3 regions of the Pseudomonas sp. 10S4 genome follow, and region 3 is predicted to be linked to each of the others. Evidence: predicted binding sites of a transcription regulator. Region 3 holds the regulator's gene; each other region holds the start of a gene.
What was found. The regulator FliA, encoded in region 3, starts transcription of late flagellar genes. The targets are predictions, from matches to a motif close to CTAAAGTTTNNNNNNNNNNNGCCGNTAA.

Region 1: a site for FliA is predicted at 6,306-6,333, ahead of RHM58_RS00560 (methyl-accepting chemotaxis protein). Genes of this name have one in related genera too.
Region 2: a site for FliA is predicted at 2,977-3,004, ahead of RHM58_RS27205 (methyl-accepting chemotaxis protein). Genes of this name have one in related genera too.

Annotation. Positions count from the first base shown of each region.
Region 1 is NZ_CP133774.1:106,552-114,522, forward strand. Features, by position in the region: gene RHM58_RS00525 (LysR family transcriptional regulator) at 1-256, opposite strand, end outside; gene RHM58_RS00530 (CTP synthase) at 463-1,182, shown strand; gene RHM58_RS00535 (antibiotic biosynthesis monooxygenase family protein) at 1,179-1,502, shown strand; gene RHM58_RS00540 (DUF2025 family protein) at 1,555-1,881, opposite strand; partial or broken gene RHM58_RS00545 (glycerophosphodiester phosphodiesterase) at 2,118-3,244, shown strand; gene RHM58_RS00550 (PepSY domain-containing protein) at 3,462-3,776, shown strand; gene RHM58_RS00555 (hypothetical protein) at 4,006-4,458, opposite strand; gene RHM58_RS00560 (methyl-accepting chemotaxis protein) at 4,570-6,192, opposite strand; gene RHM58_RS00565 (transporter) at 6,468-7,490, shown strand; gene RHM58_RS00570 (inorganic phosphate transporter) at 7,771-7,971, shown strand, end outside.
Region 2 is NZ_CP133774.1:5,806,042-5,814,012, reverse strand. Features, by position in the region: partial or broken gene RHM58_RS27215 (YqaA family protein) at 1-212, opposite strand, end outside; gene RHM58_RS27210 (DUF411 domain-containing protein) at 212-658, opposite strand; gene RHM58_RS27205 (methyl-accepting chemotaxis protein) at 917-2,908, opposite strand; gene RHM58_RS27200 (hypothetical protein) at 3,311-3,829, shown strand; gene RHM58_RS27195 (aldo/keto reductase) at 3,875-4,870, opposite strand; gene RHM58_RS27190 (LysR family transcriptional regulator) at 4,990-5,916, shown strand; gene RHM58_RS27185 (hypothetical protein) at 6,438-6,626, shown strand; gene RHM58_RS27180 (fe2+ zn2+ uptake regulation protein) at 6,616-7,020, opposite strand; gene RHM58_RS27175 (acylase) at 7,329-7,971, shown strand, end outside.
Region 3 is NZ_CP133774.1:3,733,104-3,741,074, forward strand. Features, by position in the region: gene flhA (flagellar biosynthesis protein FlhA) at 1-281, shown strand, start outside; gene flhF (flagellar biosynthesis protein FlhF) at 293-1,627, shown strand; gene fleN (flagellar synthesis regulator FleN) at 1,744-2,574, shown strand; gene fliA (RNA polymerase sigma factor FliA) at 2,571-3,311, shown strand; gene RHM58_RS17405 (chemotaxis response regulator CheY) at 3,480-3,851, shown strand; gene RHM58_RS17410 (protein phosphatase CheZ) at 3,874-4,662, shown strand; gene RHM58_RS17415 (chemotaxis protein CheA) at 4,716-6,959, shown strand; gene RHM58_RS17420 (protein-glutamate methylesterase/protein-glutamine glutaminase) at 7,009-7,971, shown strand, end outside.

The sequences.
Region 1 (7,971 bases), 3.6 Mb from region 3:
GGTAACCGGCACGGCTTTTTTCGAATAATTGCTGACCCAGCGCGGCCTCCAGTCGGCGCACGGCGCGGAACACCGTCGAGACGTCGACTTTCAATAGCTGTGAAGCCCGGGCCAGAGAACCGCCGCGTACCAAAGCCAGGATCAGCGCCAGGTCCGGGTAGTCGAGCCGATAGTGCGTCGGTGCATTGATCAATTGGGTTAACGCCAATATTGAGTGCGTGAACGCCAATCTATAGTGGGTGCCAGAAACGAACAACCTTGCTCTTTTGCCCTGTTCCTGTGGCTTGCTCTTGTGGCGAGGGAGCTTGCTCCCGCTGGGCTGCGCAGCGGCCTCGGTTTTGGGGTACGTAAAAGCGACGACTGCTTCGCAGCCGAGCGGGAGCAAGCTCCCTCGCCACAGGGGTTGTTCGGCATAGGGATTGTTCGGCACATTCGTAAATCGCTGTTTAAAAGGAAAACCAAATGGATGCTGTTTCTCCTGCGACTGAAATTCGCATCGCCCTGATCGGCGACTACGACCCGCAAGTCACCGCCCATCAAGCCATCCCCGTCGCCCTCGGCATGGCCGCCGAACATTCAGGCCTGGACGTGCAATTCCAATGGCTCGCCACTGACCACATTCACGCCGATACACCACTCGATACGTTCGACGGTTTCTGGTGTGTGCCCGCCAGCCCCTATCGCGATATGAACGGCGCGCTACGGGCAATCCGTTTTGCCCGCGAACAACAGCGACCATTCCTCGGGACCTGCGGCGGTTTTCAACATGCGGTGCTGGAATACGCCCGCAATGTGCTGGGCTGGGCAGATGCCGAGCACGGTGAGACCTCCCCCGACGCCGCACGGGCATTGCTCACGCCGCTGACGTGTTCGCTGGTAGAAGCGGTCGACAGCATCCGTCTGGTTGAAGGCTCGTTGATCGCCAAGGCGTATGAAAAGTCCGAGATTCACGAAGGCTATCGCTGCCGCTACGGTGTGAATCCGGAGTTCGAACAGGCGTTGCTGAACCATCAACTGACAGCCGTCGGTCATGATTCGATAGGGGATTTACGGGCGGTGGAATTACAAGGTCATCCGTTCTTCGTCGCCACCTTGTTCCAGCCGGAACGAGCCGCGCTCAAGGGGACTTTGCCGCCTCTGGTTCGAGCATTGATCGAGGCCTGTGCGAGGCAAAAGCCATGATCGCCAATACCCCGCCACCTCACTACTACGCCGTGATCTTTACCTCCCTGCGCACCGACGGTGATCAGGGTTACGCCGAGGCGGCCGAACGCATGGTCGAACTGGCTCGCGAGCAACAGGGCTTCCTCGGTATTGAGTCAGCCCGGGGCGAGGACGGGCTGGGAATTACCGTGTCGTACTGGGCCAGTGAGGCGGCGATTCTGGCTTGGAAGCATCACCCGGAGCACAGTGCGATTCGTGAGCGTGGGCGGTCGACCTGGTATGCGGCGTGTCATACGCGGGTGTGTCGGGTTGAGCGGGCTTATGAGTTCAAACTTTAATTGATGCAGCGTTTTGAAGGACGCCTTCGCGAGCAAGATCACCACAAAAACATCACCCCTGAACCAAACTCCGCACCGCCGAAATCTCCGGCACTTCCCGCCGATTCATATAAACCCGCAACGGTTCGCTAATGTTGATCCGCTCATCAATATTTTGATCCAGCAACAACTGAATCAACTCACGCTTGAGGGTCATGGCCTGCTCCGGGCCGGGCGCCCAGACGAACTCGCTGGTGGGAATGATGCCGTCGTCCGCCACGTCCATGCCGAAGGAGTCTTCGCTGAAACGCACGATGTATTGACCGGTTTTGCGATTGAGGCCAACGAAGCCTTTGAGCTGGTCGGCGGCCTGGCAGATGAGCTGGGAAGTGATGCGCATGATAAACCTCACAAAAGGTCGCAAAGGGACCGGTGATCGATGGTTTACACGCAGGGCTGGCGAACGGGTTTCCCTCTGCCGGGGAAACTACCGCGGCCAAGAGTACTGCAAAGAACCGCACAAAAGCGCAGAAAAAAACTGTTTTAAACCGGTTTATGTCGGTCTTGCGATAGCGCTCGCGGCGCTCAGTTGTTAAAAGGGACGTCTTTGAAAACCTCTGCGAAAGGATCTCGACCATGCCTGTTACCTTCACCAAAAGCGCCTTGGTGCTGGGCCTGCTGCTCGGCCTCGGCCAGGCACAGGCTGCCAGCCAGCCCAGCCCCTCCGCGCTGGCGACCACTTTAGGCATCCCGCATCCGGCCGTGATTGCCCACCGTGGCGCGTCCTTCGATGCCCCGGAATCCACCGCCGCCTCCTACAAACTGGCCCGCGATTTGGGCGCCGACTACCTGGAAATGGACCTGCAACGCAGCAAGGACGGCGTGCTGTTCGCTCTGCACGACAACAACCTGCAACGCACCACTGACGTTGCCAGCAAATTCCCTGAGCGCAAGGATGCGCCGGCCAACCAGTTCACCCTCGCCGAACTGAAAACCCTCGACGCCGGCAGCTGGTTCAACGCCGCTTACCCGGATCGTGCGCGTCCGGCCTACGTCGGCCTGAAGATTTTGACCCTCGATGAAATCATCGACATCGCCCAGGGCAATCCGCTGCACAAGCCCGGCCTGTACATCGAAACCAAAGAACCAAAGCAATTCCCCGGCATCGAGCATGACCTCAAGGAGAAACTCCAGGATCGCGGCTGGCTGAGCCCGGCGGGTTCGAAACTGGCGAAGAGCGAGCTGTCGGTCGGTCAGGGCAAAGGCAAGGTCGTGCTGCAAACCTTCGAGAAGAGCAGCCTCGAATTGCTGCAAAAGAAATGCCGAACGTGCCGAAGGTCCTGTTGCTGTGGGTCGGTGAAGGCAGTATCGAGCCGAAATCCAAAGTGACCTTCGTGGAGTCCGGCGACAAGGACAAAGCCACTTACTACGCCAAGCAAGAGCCGAAAAGCAAAGCCGAATTCCAGCAATGGATCGAGTACGCCAAGGCCCAGGGCGCAATCGGCACCGGCCCTTCGGCGGCGCTGACCAAGGGCGGCGATCAGAGCTATTCGGATCTGGTGCAACCCTGGATGAACCAGTACACCCACGATCAGGGCATGCTGGTGCACGTCTACACCGTCGACGATGCCGTGGATTACCAGAAGGTGATGGACGCCGGCGTCGACGGCATCTTCACCAACCGCGCCAGCGAACTGCTGAAGTTCTACAAACGGCCAGCCGCTGGCACCGTGGCGCAATTGCTGCAGAACAACGGCTACTGATCGGCACCTGACGCGACACCACGTCAACTTCTTCGCGAGCAAGCCCGCTCCCACACTGGATCGCAGTCGTTCACAGACTCTGTGTATGCAGGCGATCCAATGTGGGAGCGGGCTTGCTCGCGAATGCTTTTCAGCAGTCGAGGGGTAATTAAGGGTGAATTAAGTTGCGCTGGCTAACCTGAGCCCACTTAAACAGCTCACCCAAGGAAAGAACCTCATGAAAACCCTGACTGCCCTGTTCGCCGCCGCTGCCCTGACCGTTACTGCGGGTCTGGCCCAGGCTGACGTTCGCCCGGACTTGATTCCGGGGCTGCTCAAGGCCGGCACTATCATGGACCTGGAAAAACTCAACCAGGCCGCCCTCGCCCAGCACCCAGGCACTACGGCGGCGAACATCACCGACACCGAGCTTGAGCAGAAGGCTAACGCTTACGTCTATCAGGTAGAAATCCGCGATGCTAAAGGCGTGAAGTGGGACGTGGACCTGGACGCCAAGACCGGCCAGGTGCTGAGCAACAAACAGGACAAGTAATCACCGCAATCCCTGTAGGAGCGAAGCTTGCTCGCGAAGACGGCAGCACATTCAACATTGATGTGACAGACACACCGCTTTCGCGAGCAAGCTTCGCTCGTACACGTTTTTTGATAACGCACGATCTTCGGGTCGTGCGTTTTTTTGTGCCTGCGTGCGCCAGGGGTCACTAGAATCCGTTCGCGGCGCAGAACGGCACGTTGTTTACCTTCAGCCTGCCGACAGTGGATTAAGCCGTAGTACTGACCATCGACCCGGAAGTGCTGCTGCCTTCGTCTTGTAACGCCTGCACCAACGCCGAGGTGGCGGTTTCCAAAGAGCCCGAGGTGGCTGAGAGCTGCGACTGCGCGGCGGCAACAGCGGCGGCTTTGGCATCGGGGCTTTCTTGCTTGGCCTGAGCCGCTTGCAGTTGCTGCTGTTGTTCCTGCAATTGCTTTTGCAGTTCGGCGATCTGCTTGCGCAGCTCTTTTACGGCATCGGAATCGGTGCTGCTGCTCGAACTGCTACTGTCGCCAGCCGGCGCGGCGCCGCCAGCAGAAGCCTTGGTGCTATCGCTGGAAGTTGTGGTGCTGGAGGTGGTGGAGGTTGCTGACGTACTGTCGTCAGTGCTGCCGTTGATCGAGGTTTGGCTCGTCGGCGTCGAGAGGGTTTGGTTGATCGAAACAGAGGTGATGCTGACCATGGGGCTTATCCTATTTGGGTTCAGGTTAAATCCATCATCGACATCGTTTAGCCGGACTTGAGATCAACTGTGTACCGACTCGGTAAGCAAGCCGGTACACAGCCTTTTCGGTTACGCGCTCAGGCGCGACGTCACTTCATTCAACTGCCCCGACAACCCGTGCAGGTTGTGGCTCGCCGCTTCAGTGCGCTGCACGTGGTCCAGGTTGGTACTGGCGATGCTGGTGATCTCGGTCAGGTTGCGCGAGATGTCTTCGGCCACCGACGTTTGCTCTTCGGCCGCCGTGGCGATCTGGCGGTTCATGTCGCGGATGGCTTCCACGGCATGGGTGATGCGCTCCAGCATGGCGCCGGCCTGGGTCACTTGCTCGACACTTTCTTCGCTGCGCGATTGACCGCTTTCAATCGCCTGGGCCGCGTCCACCGCGCCGGTTTGCACGGTCTGGATGATCTGGTTGATTTCGATGATCGACGCCGCCGTGCGCTGGGCCAGACTGCGGACTTCATCGGCCACCACTGCGAAACCGCGTCCGGCTTCACCGGCGCGGGCCGCTTCGATCGCCGCGTTCAGCGCCAGCAAATTGGTCTGCTCGGCGATGCCGCGAATCACTTCCAGCACCTTGCCGATACGCCCGCTGTCGGTTTCCAGACGACGGATCACGGTGGCGGTGTTGGCGATCTCGCCGCGCATTTGAGTGATGGTGTGAATGGTGCCCTGCATGACTTTTTCGCCCTGCTGGGCGGACTGGTCGGCATCATCGGCCGCGCGTGCTGCGTCCGCTGCATGACGAGCAACTTCCTGCGCGGTGGCAGACATTTCGTTCATCGCCGTGGCTACCTGATCGGTGCGGTTGAACTGCTCGTTGGTGCCGTTGGCCATCAACGTGGCGATGGAGTTCAGCTCGCCGCTGGCGCTGTCCAGGTCCGACGCACTGCGCTGCAAACGGGTGAAGGTTTCGGCAAGGAAATCGCGCAAGGTGTTGGCGGCCATCGCCAGTTTACCCAACTCGTCTTCACGGCTGCTGGCCACGCGTTCGGCGAATTTGCCCTGGCTGAGTTGTGCCACGTAGTCGATCAGTTTGCGAATCGGGTCCACCAGGTTTCGGTTGATCAGCCACAAGCTCAACAGCCCGATCAGCAGCCCGGACGCGAGCATCACGATGATCCCCAACAACACCGTGCGATCGGCACTGGCGCTGATCAATGCCGACTGCTCGGTGCCGTGCTTGCGCAGCTCGCCGACCAACTCGCTCATCTGATCGCTGGTGGCGCGGTCCATACCCTTGACCGCGTTGTCGCCTGCAGTTGGATCGGCACCGGCAGCAACATAGGCATCACGACCTTTCTGATAGGCGTTGCCCAACTGACGATGTTCGTCACGCAGGCGTTCGATGCTGCTCTTGAGTTGGCTATCCAGACCTTTCTGCCCGGCCAGTTCGCCGAGAATGCCCTGCACGTCGCGCTGACGGTCCTCGAATTGCTGCCAGTATTTGTCCAGGTCCGCCGGCTGTTTGCCGCGCAGCAGAACGTTTTTCCACTCCTGAACCTGCACCTTGAATTGCAGGTTGGCTTCATCGATCAATTGCGACGTGCGCAGTGGGCCGTCGATCAGGTTGGCGTAACTTTGGACGCCACTGGACAGGAAGTGAAAGCAGGCCAAAGCGATCAGCAACATCGCCAACAGACTGCCGCTCAGTAACGCGAGGATTTGGGCTCTCAGGGATTTTTGCAGCATCGAGTGATACTCATGACAGGAAAGAAGCACGCCTGATTGGGCGTGAAAGACGTCCAAACTTCCCTGTCTGCAATCTCGGCTCGTGGCCAAAGCCGCGCAACCTAACACCTGCGTCATCGGCGTGCCAGAGCGCTTCTTGAATCAATCCCGACCATCGGTAACGCACACGTTTGCGTCGCCGTGCAACTGTCACAAAACCGTCAAAACTCCTTGCGATGATGCGGCCCAAGTGAACCTGTGAACCCGCGACAGGCGCTTCCTCTCAGCGAGACCTCATGAACCACAGCATCGACCAAAGCCATCGCGACACTGACTTGTTCGGCCTGCTTTACGGCTTCCGTTTTCGTCCCGGTGAGCGCGGCCGGGAGATCGACTCGGCCGAGGCCCTGCGATGCTTGCAACACACCGAAGACAACGACGAATTCCTCTGGTTGCACCTGAACCTGGCCCACGCCGCGTGCGAGCGCTGGATGAAAAGCCATCTGGAATTGCCCGAGGAGTTTTTCGAGGCGCTGCACGAAGGTTCGCGCTCGACCCGCATCGAGCATGTCGATTCGGCGTTGCTGGCGGTGGTCAACGACGTGGTGTTCAACCTCAGCAGCATGGTGTCTTCGGATGTCTCGACGCTGTGGGTCTGCGCCCGCAGCAAGCTGATCATCAGCGCGCGATTGCAACCGTTGCACTCGGTGGACAAGCTGCGTTCTTCGGTGAAGGCCGGGGAATGCTTTCGCTCACCGCTGGAGTTGCTGGTGCACCTGCTGCGCGATCAGGGCGAAGTGCTGACGCAGATCGTGCGCAAGACCAGCCAGAGTGTCGATCAGATCGAAGATGAGTTGTTGTCTTCGCGGCTGTCGACCAACCGTGCTGAGCTGGGCGCCAATCGCCGGGTACTGGTGCGGTTGCAGCGGTTGTTGGCACTTGAACCGGGGTCGCTATTGCGCCTGCTCAACCGTCCGCCGCAATGGTTGCAGAAGGAGGACGTCAAGGAGCTGCGCAAGTCCACCGAGGAGTTTGCGCTGATCATCAACGACCTCACGGCCCTCGGTGAACGGATCAAGCTGTTGCAGGAAGAAATCGCGGCCAACCTCAACGAACAGAGCAACCGCACGTTGTTCACCCTGACGGTGGTGACAGTGCTGGCATTGCCGATCAACATCATTGCCGGTTTTTTTGGCATGAACGTCGGCGGGATACCGCTCTCGGGCGACCCGGAAGGGTTCTGGATTCTGGTGGCATTGGTCGCGACGTTTACCGTGCTGGCCGGGCGCTGGGCGTTTCGCAAGCGCCAGGATTATTGAGTCACCGCGATCCCTTGTGGCGAGGGAGCTTGCTCCCGCTGGGTTGCGAAGCGACCCCCAGCACTCTCCCAGGCAAACCGTGCCAGCAGGATTAGCGACTGCTTCGCAGCCGAGCGGGAGCAAGCTCCCTCGCCACAGGTCGTGCCTTGCCTGTAGATCAGTAGTGGATTCCGATCAACGGAAATGCAAAAGAAACCCAAACCCTGACCCACCGCAGTCTCTCTGTCATATTTTGAAACGATCATGGGCGATACTCCTTCCTCACTCAGGATTGTCCGTGATGGCTACTCCTTCCTTGTCCGCTGGTCAGGCGCCTGCCCGCAGCGCCAGACCGCACTTCGATAAAAAACCCGGCCTGTTCACCTTCGTGATTTTCTTCGGGGTGCTGGCCAGCGGGTTGTTGTTCACCGCCTACAGCCTGATGCACGACATGCACGAACTCGGCACGGTGGTAACCACCTGGACACCGTTTCTGCTGCTG
Region 2 (7,971 bases), 2.1 Mb from region 3:
ACCAGCGCCGCTCGCGAAAGCGCTCGATGCCACGTCCCAGCCACCAGTTCAGCAATGAGCCGAGGACATTGCCCAGGGTCGCGACCGCCAACAGTGCCCAGATCCAGTAACGATCGCTGATTAACAACCCCACCAGCACCGCTTCGGACTGCAACGGCAGCAGCGTCGCCGCACCGAACGCCGCAAAAAAGCCCGATGTACGCGCCGAACATCAATGGGCGGGGTAGTCCGCCACCACCACGTCGGTGCCGGTCTTGGTCAGGCCGATGACTTGATAGGCGTCGCTCATGCCATCCATTTCCATACCGGGCGAGCCCATCGGCATGCCGGGAGCCGCCACACCCAGCAGATCGTCACGCTTGCTCAGGGCCAGCACTTGCTCGGCCGGCACATGACCCTCGACGAACTTGCCGTTGATCAGCGCCGTGTGGCAGGACGCCAGGCGTGGCGGCACGCCGTGCTGCTGCTTGAACTCGCTCATGTTTGCTTCGACGTGATCCTCGACCTTGAAGCCGTTGGCTTCGAGGTGGCTGATCCATTTTTTGCAGCAACTACAATTGGCATCACGGTGCACTTCGATGGGGATCAGATCGGCGGCCTGGGCCAGGGAGGAGATAAACAGGGCGCTCAGGGCGATCAGACGCAGATGGGTTCGCATGGGAGGATCTCGACTCGGAGGGCGGTCCAAAAAAGAGGCATTTTGACTACTTTAACCAACAAAGAGGGGCGAGAGTGTTTCGAAGTAATGCAGGATGGTGTGATGTACGAGGCTTTCTGTGGCGAGGGAGCTTGCTCCCGTTCGGCGGCGCAGCCGTCGCAAGATCTGAGTGCAGGATCTGTCTGAAGAGGGGCCGCTTCGCAGCCCAGCGGGAGCAAGCTCCCTCGCCACAGGGAGCTTCGTCAGTCAGCTAAAGGGTTAACGAACCTTGAACCGCCCCATGATCGCGCTCACCCGGCTATTCGCTTCCAGCAACTGCTGAGTGTTGAGTTCACTGGCATGACCGCTTTTAACCAACTCATCAACCATATGGCGGATCTGTACCATGCTGCGGTTGATCTCTTCGGTCACGGCGCTTTGCTGCTCGGCGGCGGTCGCAATCTGGGTGCTCAGGCTGTTGATATGGCTGACGGAGCCGGCCATTTCATCCAGGCCGGAGTTGACCCGCGCTGTGGCATCCGCAGCGGATTGGCAGCTGGCCTGGGTGTTTTCCATGGCCGCCACCGAAGAGCTCACGCCTTGGGTCAGGCGTTTGAGCATTTCGTTGATTTCCGAGGTGCTGGCCTGGGTCCGGGCGGCGAGGGCGCGGACTTCATCGGCCACCACCGCAAAGCCCCGGCCCTGTTCACCGGCGCGTGCCGCTTCAATTGCCGCGTTGAGCGCCAACAGGTTGGTTTGCCCGGCAATCGCGCCGATCACCCCGAGAATCTCGGTAATCCGTTGTGCGTCCTGCTGCATGTTTTCAACTTTGTGGGTGGCGCTGGCCACTTCATCAATCAGCGCCACGACACTGCTGGAAGCTTCGCCGACCACAACCCGCGAGCGATCCGCGTGTTCGCTGGCGCGCTGGGTGAAAGCAGCAGTTTCAGCAGCGTTCTGCGCAACACTGTCGGCGGTGGAGCTCATTTCGGTGATGGCAGTAACGGTCTGATCGGTTTCCGAGGCGTGACGCACCAGAATCTGACTGGTGTGCGCGGAAGTGCGTTGCAGGTTGTCCAGACCCGAAGCCATGGCGCCGGTGGCTTGGGTGACTTCGCCAATCATGTTCTGCAAGTAGATGATGAAGGCGTTGACCGAGTGGCCGATGGCGCCCAGTTCATCCTCGGCACGGATGGTGATGCGCTTTGTCAGGTCGGCATCGCCGGCAGACAGTGCATCGATGTTGGCCTTGAGGATTTTCATGCGATGAATCAGTTGGCGAATCGCGTAGATCTGCAGCAGAACCAACAGAATCACCATCGGAATCTGCAACAGGCTCAAGGTGTTCAATACATCGTCACGTTGAGCGGTGATCAGCTTGGTCGGCAGGGCAGTCGCGAGGAACCACGGCGTGCCTTCGATCGGGCGCATGAAGAAGGTGCTGGCTTCGCCGTTGTTGTCGAATTCGACCCGCTGCGCCTGGTCACGGTTTTGCAGGCCCGCCTTGACCTGGCTGGCGAACGGCGAGTTGCCGGCCAGTTCGCTGATGTTCTTCAGCACGACCGGCCCGCTGATGCGTGAGCTGTTGCTGATGATTTTGCCGTCGGCTTCGACGATCAGCATTTCGGCACCGAGGTCTTTTTCCTTGCGTGCGATCAGATCGTTGAAGAAGCCCAGGGTCACGTCGATGGTCGACACACCGTAGGCCACGCCATTTTTCTGAATGGCCATCGCGCAGTTGGTGCGCGGCTCGGCACTGGCGTCATCCTTATAGGCGGCAGCCCACGCGCACTGACCGCGCGGGGTTTGCATGCCGCCCTTGTACCAGCTCTGGTCGTAGTAGTTGGGCGCGGCGTCGCTGTTCCAGAAGGTGTTGACGGCCAGTTTGCCGGAGCTGTCACGGTGCCAGAAGGTGCTGAACTTGTTGCGTCCCGCTTCACGTTGGCCGGGCAAAGGCCAGATCCCGCCACCAAACACTTTCAGCTCGCCGTACTGGTCCACCAAACCGGGCAGCACCGTATCAATGGCGGCGCTGTCGAGCAGGGGTATGGTCTGGGTGATGCTGCGTTGCTGGGCTTGCACCTTGTTCAGTTCGCCCTGGATTTGCTCGGCAACTTCGGCAATGCGGTTGAGGGCGACCTGTTCTTCGGTATGGCGCAGTTTCGGCGCGACCAACTGGCTGATACCCACCACCGTGAGTACCGAAAGCAGCAGGATGAACAGGACCAGAAACAGCGTGTAGCGAGCCTGAATGGTACGGAATGCGGGCATGGGACCGGTCCTTGTGCTGCGTTTTTATTGTTGGGATTCGGATTTCGAAAATGGCGGGCTTCGAAGCTTTATCGGCCCGCTTGGGGTGAGCTTTAGGTACGGACGTACAAGAAAGGTGTTAGGAGGACGGATGGTGAGTAACGGTCTTGGTACAAATAAGCAGGATCAGATGGATATGACAGCGATGCCTCGGCTATACCAAAATGAAAAATATCGTGTAGGCCAATGAAACAGGGGCTTCAGTGATTTGTATCGTAAATGTACAAAAATTGTAAAAAGGCGAAATACTTGTAGGTAGGCATTCTCATCGCGCCGATACTTCCGCGCATTCATCTCGCTTAAACAAGGATTTTTTATGTCGCACGGACATTGGAATATCGTCGCGCTGTCAGGAGCACGGTCATGACTATCGGTCTGGTCGGCAACTGGACTGCCAAACCGGGAGTGCTGCTTCGCCAGGGTTCGCCCAATGCCAAACCAGTAACCCAAAGTGCCAAGGTGCGAGAGATCCTATCCATGGTGGGCACCAATCCGCTGGTGCTCGACCGGGCGAAAATGGATGCTCAATCATTGTTCAAGCAGGTCAAGGGCTTCGATCCGGAAAACATCTCGGTCAAGCAGTTAAGCAACATGAGCACCTACCTGAAGCAGAAGGGCATCATCGGCGATGTGACCGCCCTGACGTTGCTGAACGCAGGCTCCAAATTCGATAAATTCGGTGTTCCGACCGACCCCGATGCGAAGTTCAACGCCCTGGAGTACTTTGCCGTTCAACTGGATAACATCCAGACCAACAACCTCAAGGGCAACAAGTACGCTAACTACCTGGTCCCTGAGTACAAAAAAGCAATCTACGTGCTGCAGAACCTCAAGACCTACGGCGAAACCAACGGCTCGACGGTCAAGAAGAAGGACAAGTAATCTTCTGACCCGCTCAATACGTTGAACGGGCCAGAAACCGGTTGATCAGCGGTCGAGCATTTGCATCACCGCTTCCGGGTAGCGCAAGCCCGCGGTGGCGTTGGCCGGGAATATCGCTTCCAGCGCCTGCAACTCGCCAGCACTCAGTTTCACCTCCAGCGCTGCGACATTTTCCTCCAGGTATTTACGTTGCTTGGTCCCGGGAATCGGGATCAAGTAATCGCCTTGCGCCAGGACCCAGGCCAACGCCAGTTGCCCGGCAGTCACGCCTTTGTCGGCGGCCAGCGCCTCGACTTGCTGCACCAGTTGCAGGTTTTTCCCGAAGTTCTCCCCTTGAAAACGCGGACTGAAGCGGCGGTAGTCGTCAGCTGCAAAGTCGTCCGGACTTTTCAACGCACCGGTCAGAAAGCCACGGCCCAGCGGGCTGTACGGGACAAAAGCGATGCCCAGGCGCTGACACGCGGCCAGGCAACCGTTGTCTTCCTGATCGCGGCTCCACAGCGAGTATTCACTTTGCAGTGCACTGATCGGATGCACCTTGTGCGCCCGTTCAAGCGTGGCGGCCGATGCTTCGCTCAAACCCAGGTAGCGGACCTTGCCGGCCTTGATCAGCTCGGCCATCGCGCCGACGGTTTCTTCGATGGCTACTTGCGGGTCGATCCGGTGCTGATAGTACAAATCCAGGGTATCCACGCCGAGGCGCTTGAGGGTGCCGTCGATGGACTTGCGAATGTATTCCGGCCGACCGTCGACACCCCGTGCTGAGGGGTTGGCCGGGTCGCGAACGATGCCGAACTTGCTGGCGAGGAACACTTGGTCGCGCTTGCCGACGATGGCTTTGCCGATCAGTTCTTCATTGGTATGCGGGCCGTACATGTCAGCGGTGTCGAGCAGGTTAATGCCGAGCTCCAGCGCCCGGTGCAGGGTGGCGGTGGCTTCACGGGTGTCGGTGCCGGTGGTGTAGAAATCGGTCATGCCCATGCAGCCCAATCCGATGGCGCTCACTTGCGGTCCGTTCTTGCCCAGTTGACGTGTTTGCATGAGATCAGCTCCTTGAAAATGTGAGCCACCATTGTTCACCTCGACAGAAACCAGATAAACCGGCTAAAACTGCTATCACTATTCGTTATTTCTAAATAATTACCCACTGAGCCCGAACCATGGACCGTCTCAACGCCATGCGCGTGTTTACCCGGATCGTCGAACTGGGCGGTTTCGCCAAGGCTGCCGACAGCCTACAAATGCCCCGTGCCTCGGTGACCATTCTGATCAAGCAGCTTGAAGCCCATCTGGGTGTGCAACTGCTGCAGCGAACCACCCGGCAGATCAGCCTGACGCTCGACGGCGCGGCGTATTACCCACGGTGCGTGCGTTTGCTGGCGGATCTTGAGGAAGCCGAAGCGGTATTTTCCGCTGCCCGGCACAACCCCAAGGGTTTGCTGCGAGTGGATATGCCGGCGGGGATAGGGCGGTTGATCGTGATCCCTGCATTGCCGCAGTTCACTGCCAGGTACCCGTTGATCGAACTGGAAATCGGTTTGAATGACCGCACGGTAGACCTGATTCGCGAAGGTGTGGACTGCGTGCTGCGGGGTGGTTCGCCCATGGATGACTCGCTGGTGGCGCGGCCGCTGGTGATGCTGGATCAGGTGACCTGCGCCAGCCCCGAGTACTTGCAACGTCACGGCACACCCCAGTGCCTGGCCGATTTGCCGGGCCATCAGATGGTGGAGTATTTCTCTGCTACCACCGGCGCGCGCTTCGGGCTGGAGTTTGTGGTCGAGGGACAGTTGCAGCAACTCGATTTGCCCAAGCAGGTTTCGGTCAACAGCGCTGACGGTTACATGGCCGCGTGTGAGGCCGGGTATGGTTTGGTCCAGGCCCCGTACTATCACGTTGCCCGGCAACTGAAGGAAGGGCGTCTGTGCCAAGTGCTCAGCGACGCACCGCCGCCGGCCATGCCGCTTACGGCGCTGTACCCGCCACACCGCCAGTTGTCCCGGCGGGTGCGGGTATTTGTCGATTGGCTGGTTGAACTCTGTGCACAACCGGGCCAGCACTTTTACCGCAGCGAATCAGGCCGCTGAACGATTGGCCGGGGGATCGCTTGGGTGCTCCAGTGTCCGATGGATGCGTGGGGTTTCAATGGATTGCCATGTATTGCACGTGCTCGGGTTGCGTTAAGAGTAGAAGGCGTCAAGGACCCAAAAACACGAAAAATCGGCTGTAAGAAAAATGCCCGCAACAGGGCGGGCATTTGTTCAGGGCTGATTAAAAAAGCTATTTTGTCTTACACGTTGTTCAAGGGAATGGACTACCGATGTTCGTAATAACCCGGTCCGCCACGATCATAATGGCGGTCACCGTGCCAGCCTCCGTGGGGGAAAATGATACAGCCGCTCAGGGAAAGTAGAGCGATCAGGGGAATCAGCAGTGTGATTCGACGGAGCATTTCAAAATCCTCATGGTTATCGCCGCGATGAAGCCAAAACACTTCATCGTCTGTAACATGAGACTTCGTTTGCTGCCGTTCATCCCCGTACAAAGGTAGGCGCTTGGCATGCAAGCGGATACAAACCGGATACATTTCAAGGTTCAGGAACCCGCAATGACCCAATCGCAACGTTTGAAATACTCGATTCTGATCTCCCTGGTGGTCCTGGGGATCATGTTCGGCCTTTCGTATCTGCAAAATACAGGGGTCATCAGCGAGAAGCTGTTTCAGTACATCGCCATTGGCGTGGCAGTGATCGTGGTGGTGGTAAATGGCGTGATGCGCCGCAAGGTCAAGCCTTAAGCGACGCACCCGAGGCGGGTTCACCGCAGAGAATGGCAATGGCCTGCGGATGCAGGCTGTAGCTTTTGTCCGGATTGAGCGTGATCACGCCCTCAATGCACAAGCGCTTCAATACCTCCCGCACACTCAGGAAGGACAGGGGAATATCCAGGTCCAGCAAATGTGTGTGTACGCCGCGCACGCCCAGGCTGCGCTCGCTTTCTGCGGCGCTCAGCAAGGCGTCGATGACTTTCAGGCGAATCAGGCTGGTTCTCAGGCCAAAGCTCTTGAGCAGCACTCTGATTCGTTCGTTTGCGTGGCGATCAGTCCTGTGTTCGAACATTCCGGGGCCAGGATTCATGGCAATACCCTTTGACGCACGGCTACCGTCCGTTGGCAGATGCGAGTTGTACATGCAAAAAACTCCTTATCAGAGCCTGATCAGGAAGAAGTGAAGGTGCTCTCCATCATTAAGACGAATGAGCCAAGCAAATCATGAAGGCTGTAATGTAGAAAATTTGTCGATGCCATGTCGGCGGGATGTGATACGGCATCGGGCGAGTGTTTACGGCGCCTAAATTTCCTGATGATTTTTTCGTTCCTAAGGCCAGGCACATTCCGTGTAGATCGCAGGGTGTGATTTTCCTAGGCCAGGTTCGGTGTAGCTGTGTGGGCGTCAAACCGTCCCGATCCTGGTCGTCGTCTTATGCATCAGGAGCGCGCGTGATTATTAGCAGGCAGTTAACCGGGTTAAGTCTTGCAGGTGTGTTGCTGGGGCTCAGCCTTGCGGCAAACGCCCGCAGCCAGCCAGAACCTTCGGCCGTCGATATTCGCCGCACCAGTTTCGGTGTGCCGCACATTCGCGCCGAAAACGAGCGCGGGCTCGGCTACGGTATCGGCTACGCCTACGCTCAGGACAACCTGTGCCTGATGGCCAACGAGATCGTCACCGTCAACGGCGAACGATCACGGTATTTCGGCCCGGATCAATTCACGCTTGAAGAGCGCGCCAACCTGGCCAGCGACCTGTTTTTCAACTGGCTGAACACACCGCAGGCCGTAGCTGGTTTCTGGCAGGCGCAAACCCCTGAAGTACGCGATCTCATCGATGGTTATGTGGCGGGCTACAACCGCTCGCTGGCCGAGCGTCAGGCCCAGGGTTTGCCAGCGCAATGCCAAGGTGACTGGGTGCGCCCGATTGCGGCCCAGGATCTGGTGAAGCTCACGCGTCGCTTGTTGGTCGAAGGCGGCGTCGGGCAGTTTGCCGAAGCCCTGGCCGGCGCCACACCACCAGCGGCCGTCGCTCACGTGGCGAACGCTGCGCAGGCATTTCAACTGGCCGACACGCATCAGCAGCGATTTGCAC
Region 3 (7,971 bases):
AGATATTGCTCAATAGTCTTCAGAAGGCAGGACAAGGCTCGGAAGAGGGCGTTCTGCTGGAGCCAAGCATGGCAGAGAAGCTGCAGCGTTCGTTGATCGATGCCGCGCAGCGTCAAGAGATGCAAGGTCAACCGGTGATTCTGCTGGTAGCCGGTCCGGTTCGCGCGATGCTTTCGCGATTCGGCCGACTGGCAGTCCCGGGTTTGCATGTGTTGGCTTACCAGGAAATTCCTGACAACAAGCAAGTGACCATCGTTGCGACAGTAGGGCCCAACGGCTGAGGTAGTGGTTTATGCAAGTTAAGCGTTTTTTCGCCGCCGATATGCGTCAGGCCATGAAACTGGTTCGTGATGAGCTGGGCGCTGATGCGGCCATTATTGGCAACCGCCGGATCGCCGGTGGTGTCGAGCTGACGGCAGCCCTGGATTACAAATTGTCGGCGCTGGCCCCGCGCGTTCCGAACATGGAACTCGAGGATGAGCTGCGCAAGACCCAGTCGCGCATCGTGACTGCCCAGGCCGAACTGAGCCTGCGCGGCGATGGCGAGACCGACGGTGACAAGACCACCAATCGCCAGTTGTTCGCCGGCTTGCCGTTGACCGCTGCCGAGCCATTGGTTGAGCCGACTTACGCCGCGCCGCGTCGTCAGGCACCGGCGCCTGCGCAAGCCTCCGGCGGCGTTGACCCACGGGCCTTCGATTCGATGCGTTTCGAGCTCAACAGCCTGCGCGAACTGATGGAAGTGCAACTCGGCTCCCTGGCCTGGAATCAGTTGCAAGGCAGCCGTCCGGCCCAGGCGAACCTGTGGCGTCGCCTGCAACGCATCGGCTTGTCCGGCCCGTTGTCGCGCGATCTGCTAGCGCTGATTACCGATATTGAAGAACCTCGTCAGGCCTGGCGCATGTTGCTGGCGCACCTGGCGCGGATGATCGCCACACCGGAAGTCGAGCCACTGGAAGAGGGCGGTGTGATTGCCATGGTCGGCCCTGCCGGCATGGGCAAGACCACCACGCTGGCCAAGCTCGCCGCCCGTTACGTGCTCAAGTACGGCGCGCAAAACATCGCGCTGGTGAGCATGGACAGCTACCGTATCGGTGCTCAGGAACAACTCAAGACATTGGGCCGGATTCTTAATGTGTCGGTGACCCACGTCGATCCGGGCCAGTCGCTGGTTCAGGCGCTGGACCCGCTGCTGCGTAAACGCGTGGTGCTGATCGATACTGCCGGCCTTCAGGCCAGCGATCCGGCATTGCGCATGCAGCTCGAAAGCCTGGCCGGTCGTGGCATCAAATCAAAAAATTATCTGGTCCTGGCAACCACCAGCCAAAAACAGGTTCTAACCGCCGCTTATCACAGTTACAAGCGTTGCGGGCTCGCTGGCTGCATCCTGACTAAACTGGATGAAACGGCGAGTCTGGGCGAGGTGTTGAGCCTGGCTATCAGTCATGAATTGCCGGTGGCTTACCTCACCGATGGTCCGCGTATCCCGGATGATTTGCATCTGCCGCGACGTCATCAGTTGGTCAGTCGCGCGGTCAGCGTGCAAATGCAGGAAGAACCCAGCGAAGAAGCCATGGCTGACATGTTCGCTGATATTTACCACAGCCCGACCAAGCAGGTTGGCTGAGGTACTAATGAACAGTTTTTGTACCTACATCGATGGTCTGCCATGCATTGTTCAGTTGATGAACGCGCAGCCAGTAATGTGGCCTCCGTCTATGCAAGACAAGGTAAAGAAATAACATGGGCAGCATGCATCCCGTACAGGTGATCGCGGTGACCGGCGGCAAAGGTGGCGTCGGGAAGACTAACGTGTCAGTGAACTTGTCCCTGGCTCTAGCTGAGCTCGGCCGGCGCGTCATGCTGCTGGATGCCGATCTGGGGCTGGCGAACGTCGACGTTCTGTTGGGACTGACGCCAAAACGTACCCTGGCCGACGTGATCGAAGGCCGCTGCGAGCTGCGCGACGTTCTGTTGCAAGGCCCGGGCGGTATTCGCATCGTCCCGGCCGCTTCCGGTACCCAGAGCATGGTTCATCTGAGCCCGGCCCAACATGCCGGCCTGATCCAGGCCTTCAGCGATATCGGCGACAACCTCGACGTACTCGTGATCGACACAGCTGCCGGTATTGGTGACTCGGTAGTCAGTTTTGTCCGCGCCGCCCAGGAAGTGTTGCTGGTGGTCTGCGATGAGCCGACCTCCATCACCGACGCCTACGCGCTGATCAAACTGCTGAATCGCGATTACGGCATGAACCGCTTCCGCGTCCTGGCCAATATGGCCCAGAGCCCGCAAGAAGGTCGCAACCTGTTCGCCAAGTTGACCAAGGTCACGGACCGCTTCCTCGACGTCGCCTTACAATACGTCGGCGCCGTGCCTTACGACGAAAGCGTGCGCAAGGCCGTGCAGAAGCAACGTGCCGTCTACGAAGCCTTCCCGCGCTCCAAGTGCGCCCTGGCGTTCAAGGCGATTGCACAGAAGGTCGACACCTGGCCACTGCCGGCCAACCCGCGCGGGCATCTGGAATTTTTCGTCGAGCGTCTCGTGCAACAGACCGCAGGACCCGTCCTATGACAGCCAGTGGCTACAACCTCTACAAGAAGTCGGCACGTGACTCGCAGTACGAGCTGATCGAGCGTTACGCGCCACTGGTTAAACGCATTGCTTACCACTTGCTGGCACGTTTGCCGGCCAGTGTTCAGGTGGAAGACCTGATCCAGGCCGGGATGATCGGCCTGCTTGAAGTATCGACCAAATACGACGCCAGCAAAGGCGCGAGTTTCGAGACGTACGCGGGCATTCGAATCCGCGGCGCGATGCTCGATGAAGTACGCAAAGGGGACTGGGCGCCACGTTCGGTCCACCGCAATACCCGCATGGTCAGCGACGCAATTCGCTCGATTGAAGCTAAAACCGGCCGTGACGCTAAAGATCACGAGGTTGCGGCCGAACTCCAATTGAGTCTCGACGATTATTACGGGATTTTGAACGACACCTTGGGCAGCCGCCTGTTCAGTTTCGACGACCTGTTGCAGGACGGCGAACACGAAGGGCTGCATGAGGACGGCGCCAGTGCTCATCTGGAGCCGTCACGCGATCTGGAAGATGAACGTTTCCAGGCTGCGTTGGCGGACGCGATTGCCAATTTGCCGGAGCGTGAGCGACTGGTGTTGGCGCTGTACTACGACGAAGAGCTGAACCTCAAGGAAATCGGTGAGGTCCTGGGGGTCAGCGAATCGCGTGTCAGCCAGTTACACAGCCAGTGCGCGGCCCGTTTGCGGGGGCGTTTGGGGGAGTGGCGAGCGCGCTGAAGGCAGTGTGGGGACACTGCGAACGAGGCTGGTGTGGTGTTGAACTGCAGCGGTCTCGATCTGTTGTGCTCCAGACAGTCATTTGAGTGCTTTGCCGGATTGATTGAAGTGGCGTGTCCAGGTGCTGGGCGCGTTTAAGACTGCTTGGAGGTCGAATTGGACAAGAACATGAAAATCCTCATCGTTGATGACTTCTCAACGATGCGGCGGATCATTAAAAACCTGTTGCGTGACCTTGGGTTCACCAACACGGTCGAGGCTGACGATGGCATCACTGCCATTCCGGTTCTCAACAGCGGCAGCATCGACTTTCTGGTAACGGACTGGAACATGCCTGGCATGACCGGTATCGATCTGCTGCGCCACGTGCGCGCCGATGAAAGACTCAAGCACCTGCCGGTGCTGATGGTGACTGCTGAAGCCAAGCGCGAGCAAATCATCGAAGCGGCCCAGGCCGGTGTAAACGGCTATGTGGTCAAACCCTTCACGGCCCAGGCGTTGAAAGACAAAATCGAGAAGATTTTCGAACGCATCGGTTGAGAAACTGCGCCACGGGGGAGCTATGGACCATAACGAATCTTCACAGGGCGACTTTGAGTCGACCCTGAAAAAACATGCCCGCGAACTGGTCGACAGCCTTGAAAAAGGCAAGTTTGGCGACGCTGTGCAACTGATCCATGAGCTCAATCAGACCCGTGACCGCGGCCTGTACCAGGAAGTGGGCAAGCTCACTCGTGAGCTGCATAGCGCGATCGTCAATTTTCAGATTGACCCGCACATGCCGCAAGCCGAGGAAGTTTCGCAGATCACGGACGCCACCGAGCGTCTGGGTTATGTGGTCAAGCTGACCGAGGCCGCAGCCAACCGCACCATGGACCTGGTGGAAAACGCCACGCCGCTGGTCAACGGCCTGAGCAATGAAGCCCAGGCGTTGAGCACCGACTGGGGACGGTTCATGCGTCGCGAAGTCGGGGCTGAAGAGTTCCGTGAGCTGGCGCGGCGGGTCGACGGTTTCCTGACACGCAGCAGCGAAGACAATCGCGTGGTGTCGAGCAACCTGAACGACATTCTGCTGGCTCAGGATTACCAGGACCTCACCGGTCAAGTGATCAAGCGCGTGACCCAATTGGTCACCGAAGTTGAAAGTAACCTGCTCAAGCTCGTGCTCATGGCCAGTCAGGTAGACCGCTTTGCGGGTATCGAACATGACCGTGAAGCGATGCTGGCTGAAAAAGATCCGCAAAAACATCTCTCTCAGGGTGAAGGTCCGCAGATTCATGCCGATAAAAGAGAAGATGTTGTGTCCGGTCAGGACGATGTGGACGATTTGTTATCCAGCCTAGGATTTTAGAGTTTTAGAATTTCAGGTTTTTTAGGTTTTTAGACCTTAGGAGCACCCCCTTAATGAGCTTCGGCGCCGATGAAGAGATCCTTCAGGATTTCCTGGTTGAGGCCGGCGAGATTCTAGAGCAGCTGTCCGAACAACTGGTTGAGCTGGAAAGCCGACCGGATGATGCGGACTTGCTCAATGCAATTTTTCGCGGTTTCCACACTGTAAAAGGGGGCGCCGGCTTCCTCCAGCTCAATGAGCTGGTGGAGTGCTGTCACATCGCCGAGAACGTGTTCGACATCCTGCGCAAGGGTGAACGACGCGTCGACTCGGAACTGATGGACGTGGTTCTCGAAGCGCTGGACGCAGTGAACGGCATGTTCACCGAAGTCCGCGAACGCAGTCCGATCACGGCTGCCACTCCAGAATTGCTTGCGGCACTGGCCCGTCTGGCCGAGCCGCAAAGCGCCGATGCAGCGGCTCCGGTTGCTGACGCGGTGGAAGAACCGGCCGCTGAAAGCGAGTCGGGCGACATTACCGATAACGAATTCGAACAACTGCTGGACTCGCTGAATGCCGTCAAGGCTCAGGCCGAGGCCCCGGCGGCTGCTCCTGCACCGGCCGCCGATGCATCGGCCAGCGACGAAATCACCGACGCCGAGTTCGAGTCGTTGCTCGATCAGCTGCATGGCAAAGGCCAGTTCGCGGTCGATGCCGTGGCCGCGCCTGCTGCCCCGGCTGCCCCGAAAGCGCCGGGCGACAGTTCGGACATCACCGACGACGAATTCGAAGCACTGCTCGATCAACTGCACGGCAAGGGCAACTTTGCTGTGGACGCGCTGGAATCGGCCATTGCCTCGGCACCGGCCCCGGCGGCGCCAACCGCTAAAGCGGCCGGCGGTGATCTGATTTCCGATCACGAGTTCGAATCGCTGCTCGACGAGTTACACGGTAAAGGCAAGTTCACCGAAGTCGGCACCGGGGCAGTGGTTTCCGCGCCAGTCGCCAAGGCGCCTGCCGCTGCCGCGAAACCTGCGGCTAAAGCCCCTGAGCCTAAAGCTGAAGCGCCGAAACCGGCGGCTGCGGCTGCTCCGGCACCTGCTCGCGCCGCACCGGCGGCACCGCCACCGGAAAAACCGGCCAGCGAAGCCGAGACCACCGTGCGGGTTGATACTGCGCGGCTGGACGAGATCATGAACATGGTCGGCGAATTGGTACTGGTGCGTAACCGCTTGGTTCGCCTGGGCGCCAACAGTGCCGACGAGGCCATGTCCAAAGCTGTGTCGAACCTCGACGTGGTGACGGCTGACCTGCAAACCGCGGTCATGAAGACCCGGATGCAACCGATCAAGAAAGTCTTCGGGCGCTTCCCGCGCCTGGTTCGAGACCTGGCTCGCCAGCTCAAGAAAGAGATCAACCTGGAACTGGTCGGCGAAGAAACCGACCTCGACAAGAACCTCGTCGAGGCCCTGGCCGACCCGCTGGTCCACTTGGTGCGCAACGCGGTCGACCACGGCATCGAGTCGCCGGAAGAGCGCGAAGCGTCGGGCAAGGCCCGCGGTGGCAAGGTGATCCTGGCCGCTGAACAGGAAGGCGACCACATCCTGCTGTCGATCTCCGATGACGGCAAAGGTATGGACCCGAACGTCCTGCGTGCCATCGCGGTAAAACGCGGTGTGATGGACAAGGACGCGGCCGATCGCTTGAGCGAAACCGAGTGCTACAACCTGATTTTCGCACCGGGCTTCTCGACCAAAACCGAGATCTCCGACGTGTCGGGTCGTGGCGTGGGCATGGACGTGGTGAAAACCAAGATTTCCCAGCTCAACGGTTCGATCAACATCTACTCGACCAAGGGCCTGGGCTCGAAGATCGTCATCAAGGTGCCGTTGACCCTGGCGATCATGCCGACGCTGATGGTCATGCTCGGCAACCAGGCGTTTGCGTTCCCGCTGGTGAACGTCAACGAGATCTTCCACCTCGACCTGTCGCGCACCAACGTGGTGGACGGCCAGGAAGTGGTGATCGTGCGGGACAAGGCCCTGCCCTTGTTCTACCTCAAACGCTGGCTGGTCAGCTCCGCCGCTCACGAAGAGCAGCGCGAGGGCCATGTGGTGATCCTGTCGGTGGGCACGCAGCGGATCGGCTTTGTCGTCGATCAACTGGTGGGCCAGGAAGAAGTGGTCATCAAGCCATTGGGCAAAATGCTTCAGGGAACCCCGGGCATGTCCGGCGCCACCATCACTGGTGACGGCCGCATCGCGCTGATTCTCGATGTCCCGAGCATGCTCAAGCGTTACGCCGCACGGCGTATTTGATTCTGGCGGGGCGGGGCGACTGAGCCTCGCTCCGTCTAATGGAGTGTTTATGGTAGTCAAAGTCCTGGTGGTGGACGATTCGGGGTTTTTCCGCCGCCGCGTCTCGGAAATTCTTTCAGCGGATTCGAACATCCAGGTTGTCGGTACGGCGACCAACGGAAAAGAGGCGATCGATCAGGCGCTGGCCCTCAAGCCAGACGTGATCACCATGGACTACGAGATGCCGATGATGGATGGCATCACGGCGGTGCGGCACATCATGCAGCGCTGTCCGACCCCGGTATTGATGTTCTCCTCGCTGACGCACGAAGGCGCCCGGGTCACCCTGGATGCGCTGGACGCTGGTGCGGTGGATTTCCTGCCGAAGAATTTCGAAGACATCTCCCGCAACCCGGAGAAGGTCAAGCAACTGCTGTGCGAGAAGATTCTCAGCATTTCGCGCAGTAACCGTCGCGCCAACACCTACACCGCCCCAGCCCCGGTCGCCGCGCCAGCCCCGACGCCTGCGCCTTCGAGCGCCAGCAGTTATGGCAGCAGCGCGCCTGTGCGTCCGGCACCGGCACCGATGCCAACTCGCAGCTATGCGCCTGCGTCGTCCAGCCCGTCGTCACCTGCGCCGAAACGCAAAGCCTACAAACTGGTGGCCATCGGCACGTCCACCGGCGGCCCGGTTGCCCTGCAACGGGTCTTGACCCAGTTGCCGGCCAACTTCCCGGCGCCGATCGTGTTGATCCAGCACATGCCGGCGGCCTTCACCAAGGCCTTCGCCGAGCGTTTGGACAAGCTCTGCCGCATCAGCGTCAAGGAAGCCGAGGATGGCGACATCCTGCGTCCTGGCCTGGCGTTGCTGGCGCCCGGTGGCAAGCAAATGATGATCGATGGCCGTGGCGCGGTGAAAATCCTGCCGGGTGACGAACGTCTGAACTACAAGCCGTGCGTGGACATCACGTTCGGTTCGGCAGCCAAGTCCTACGGCGACAAAGTTCTGGCGGTCGTACTGACCGGCATGGGC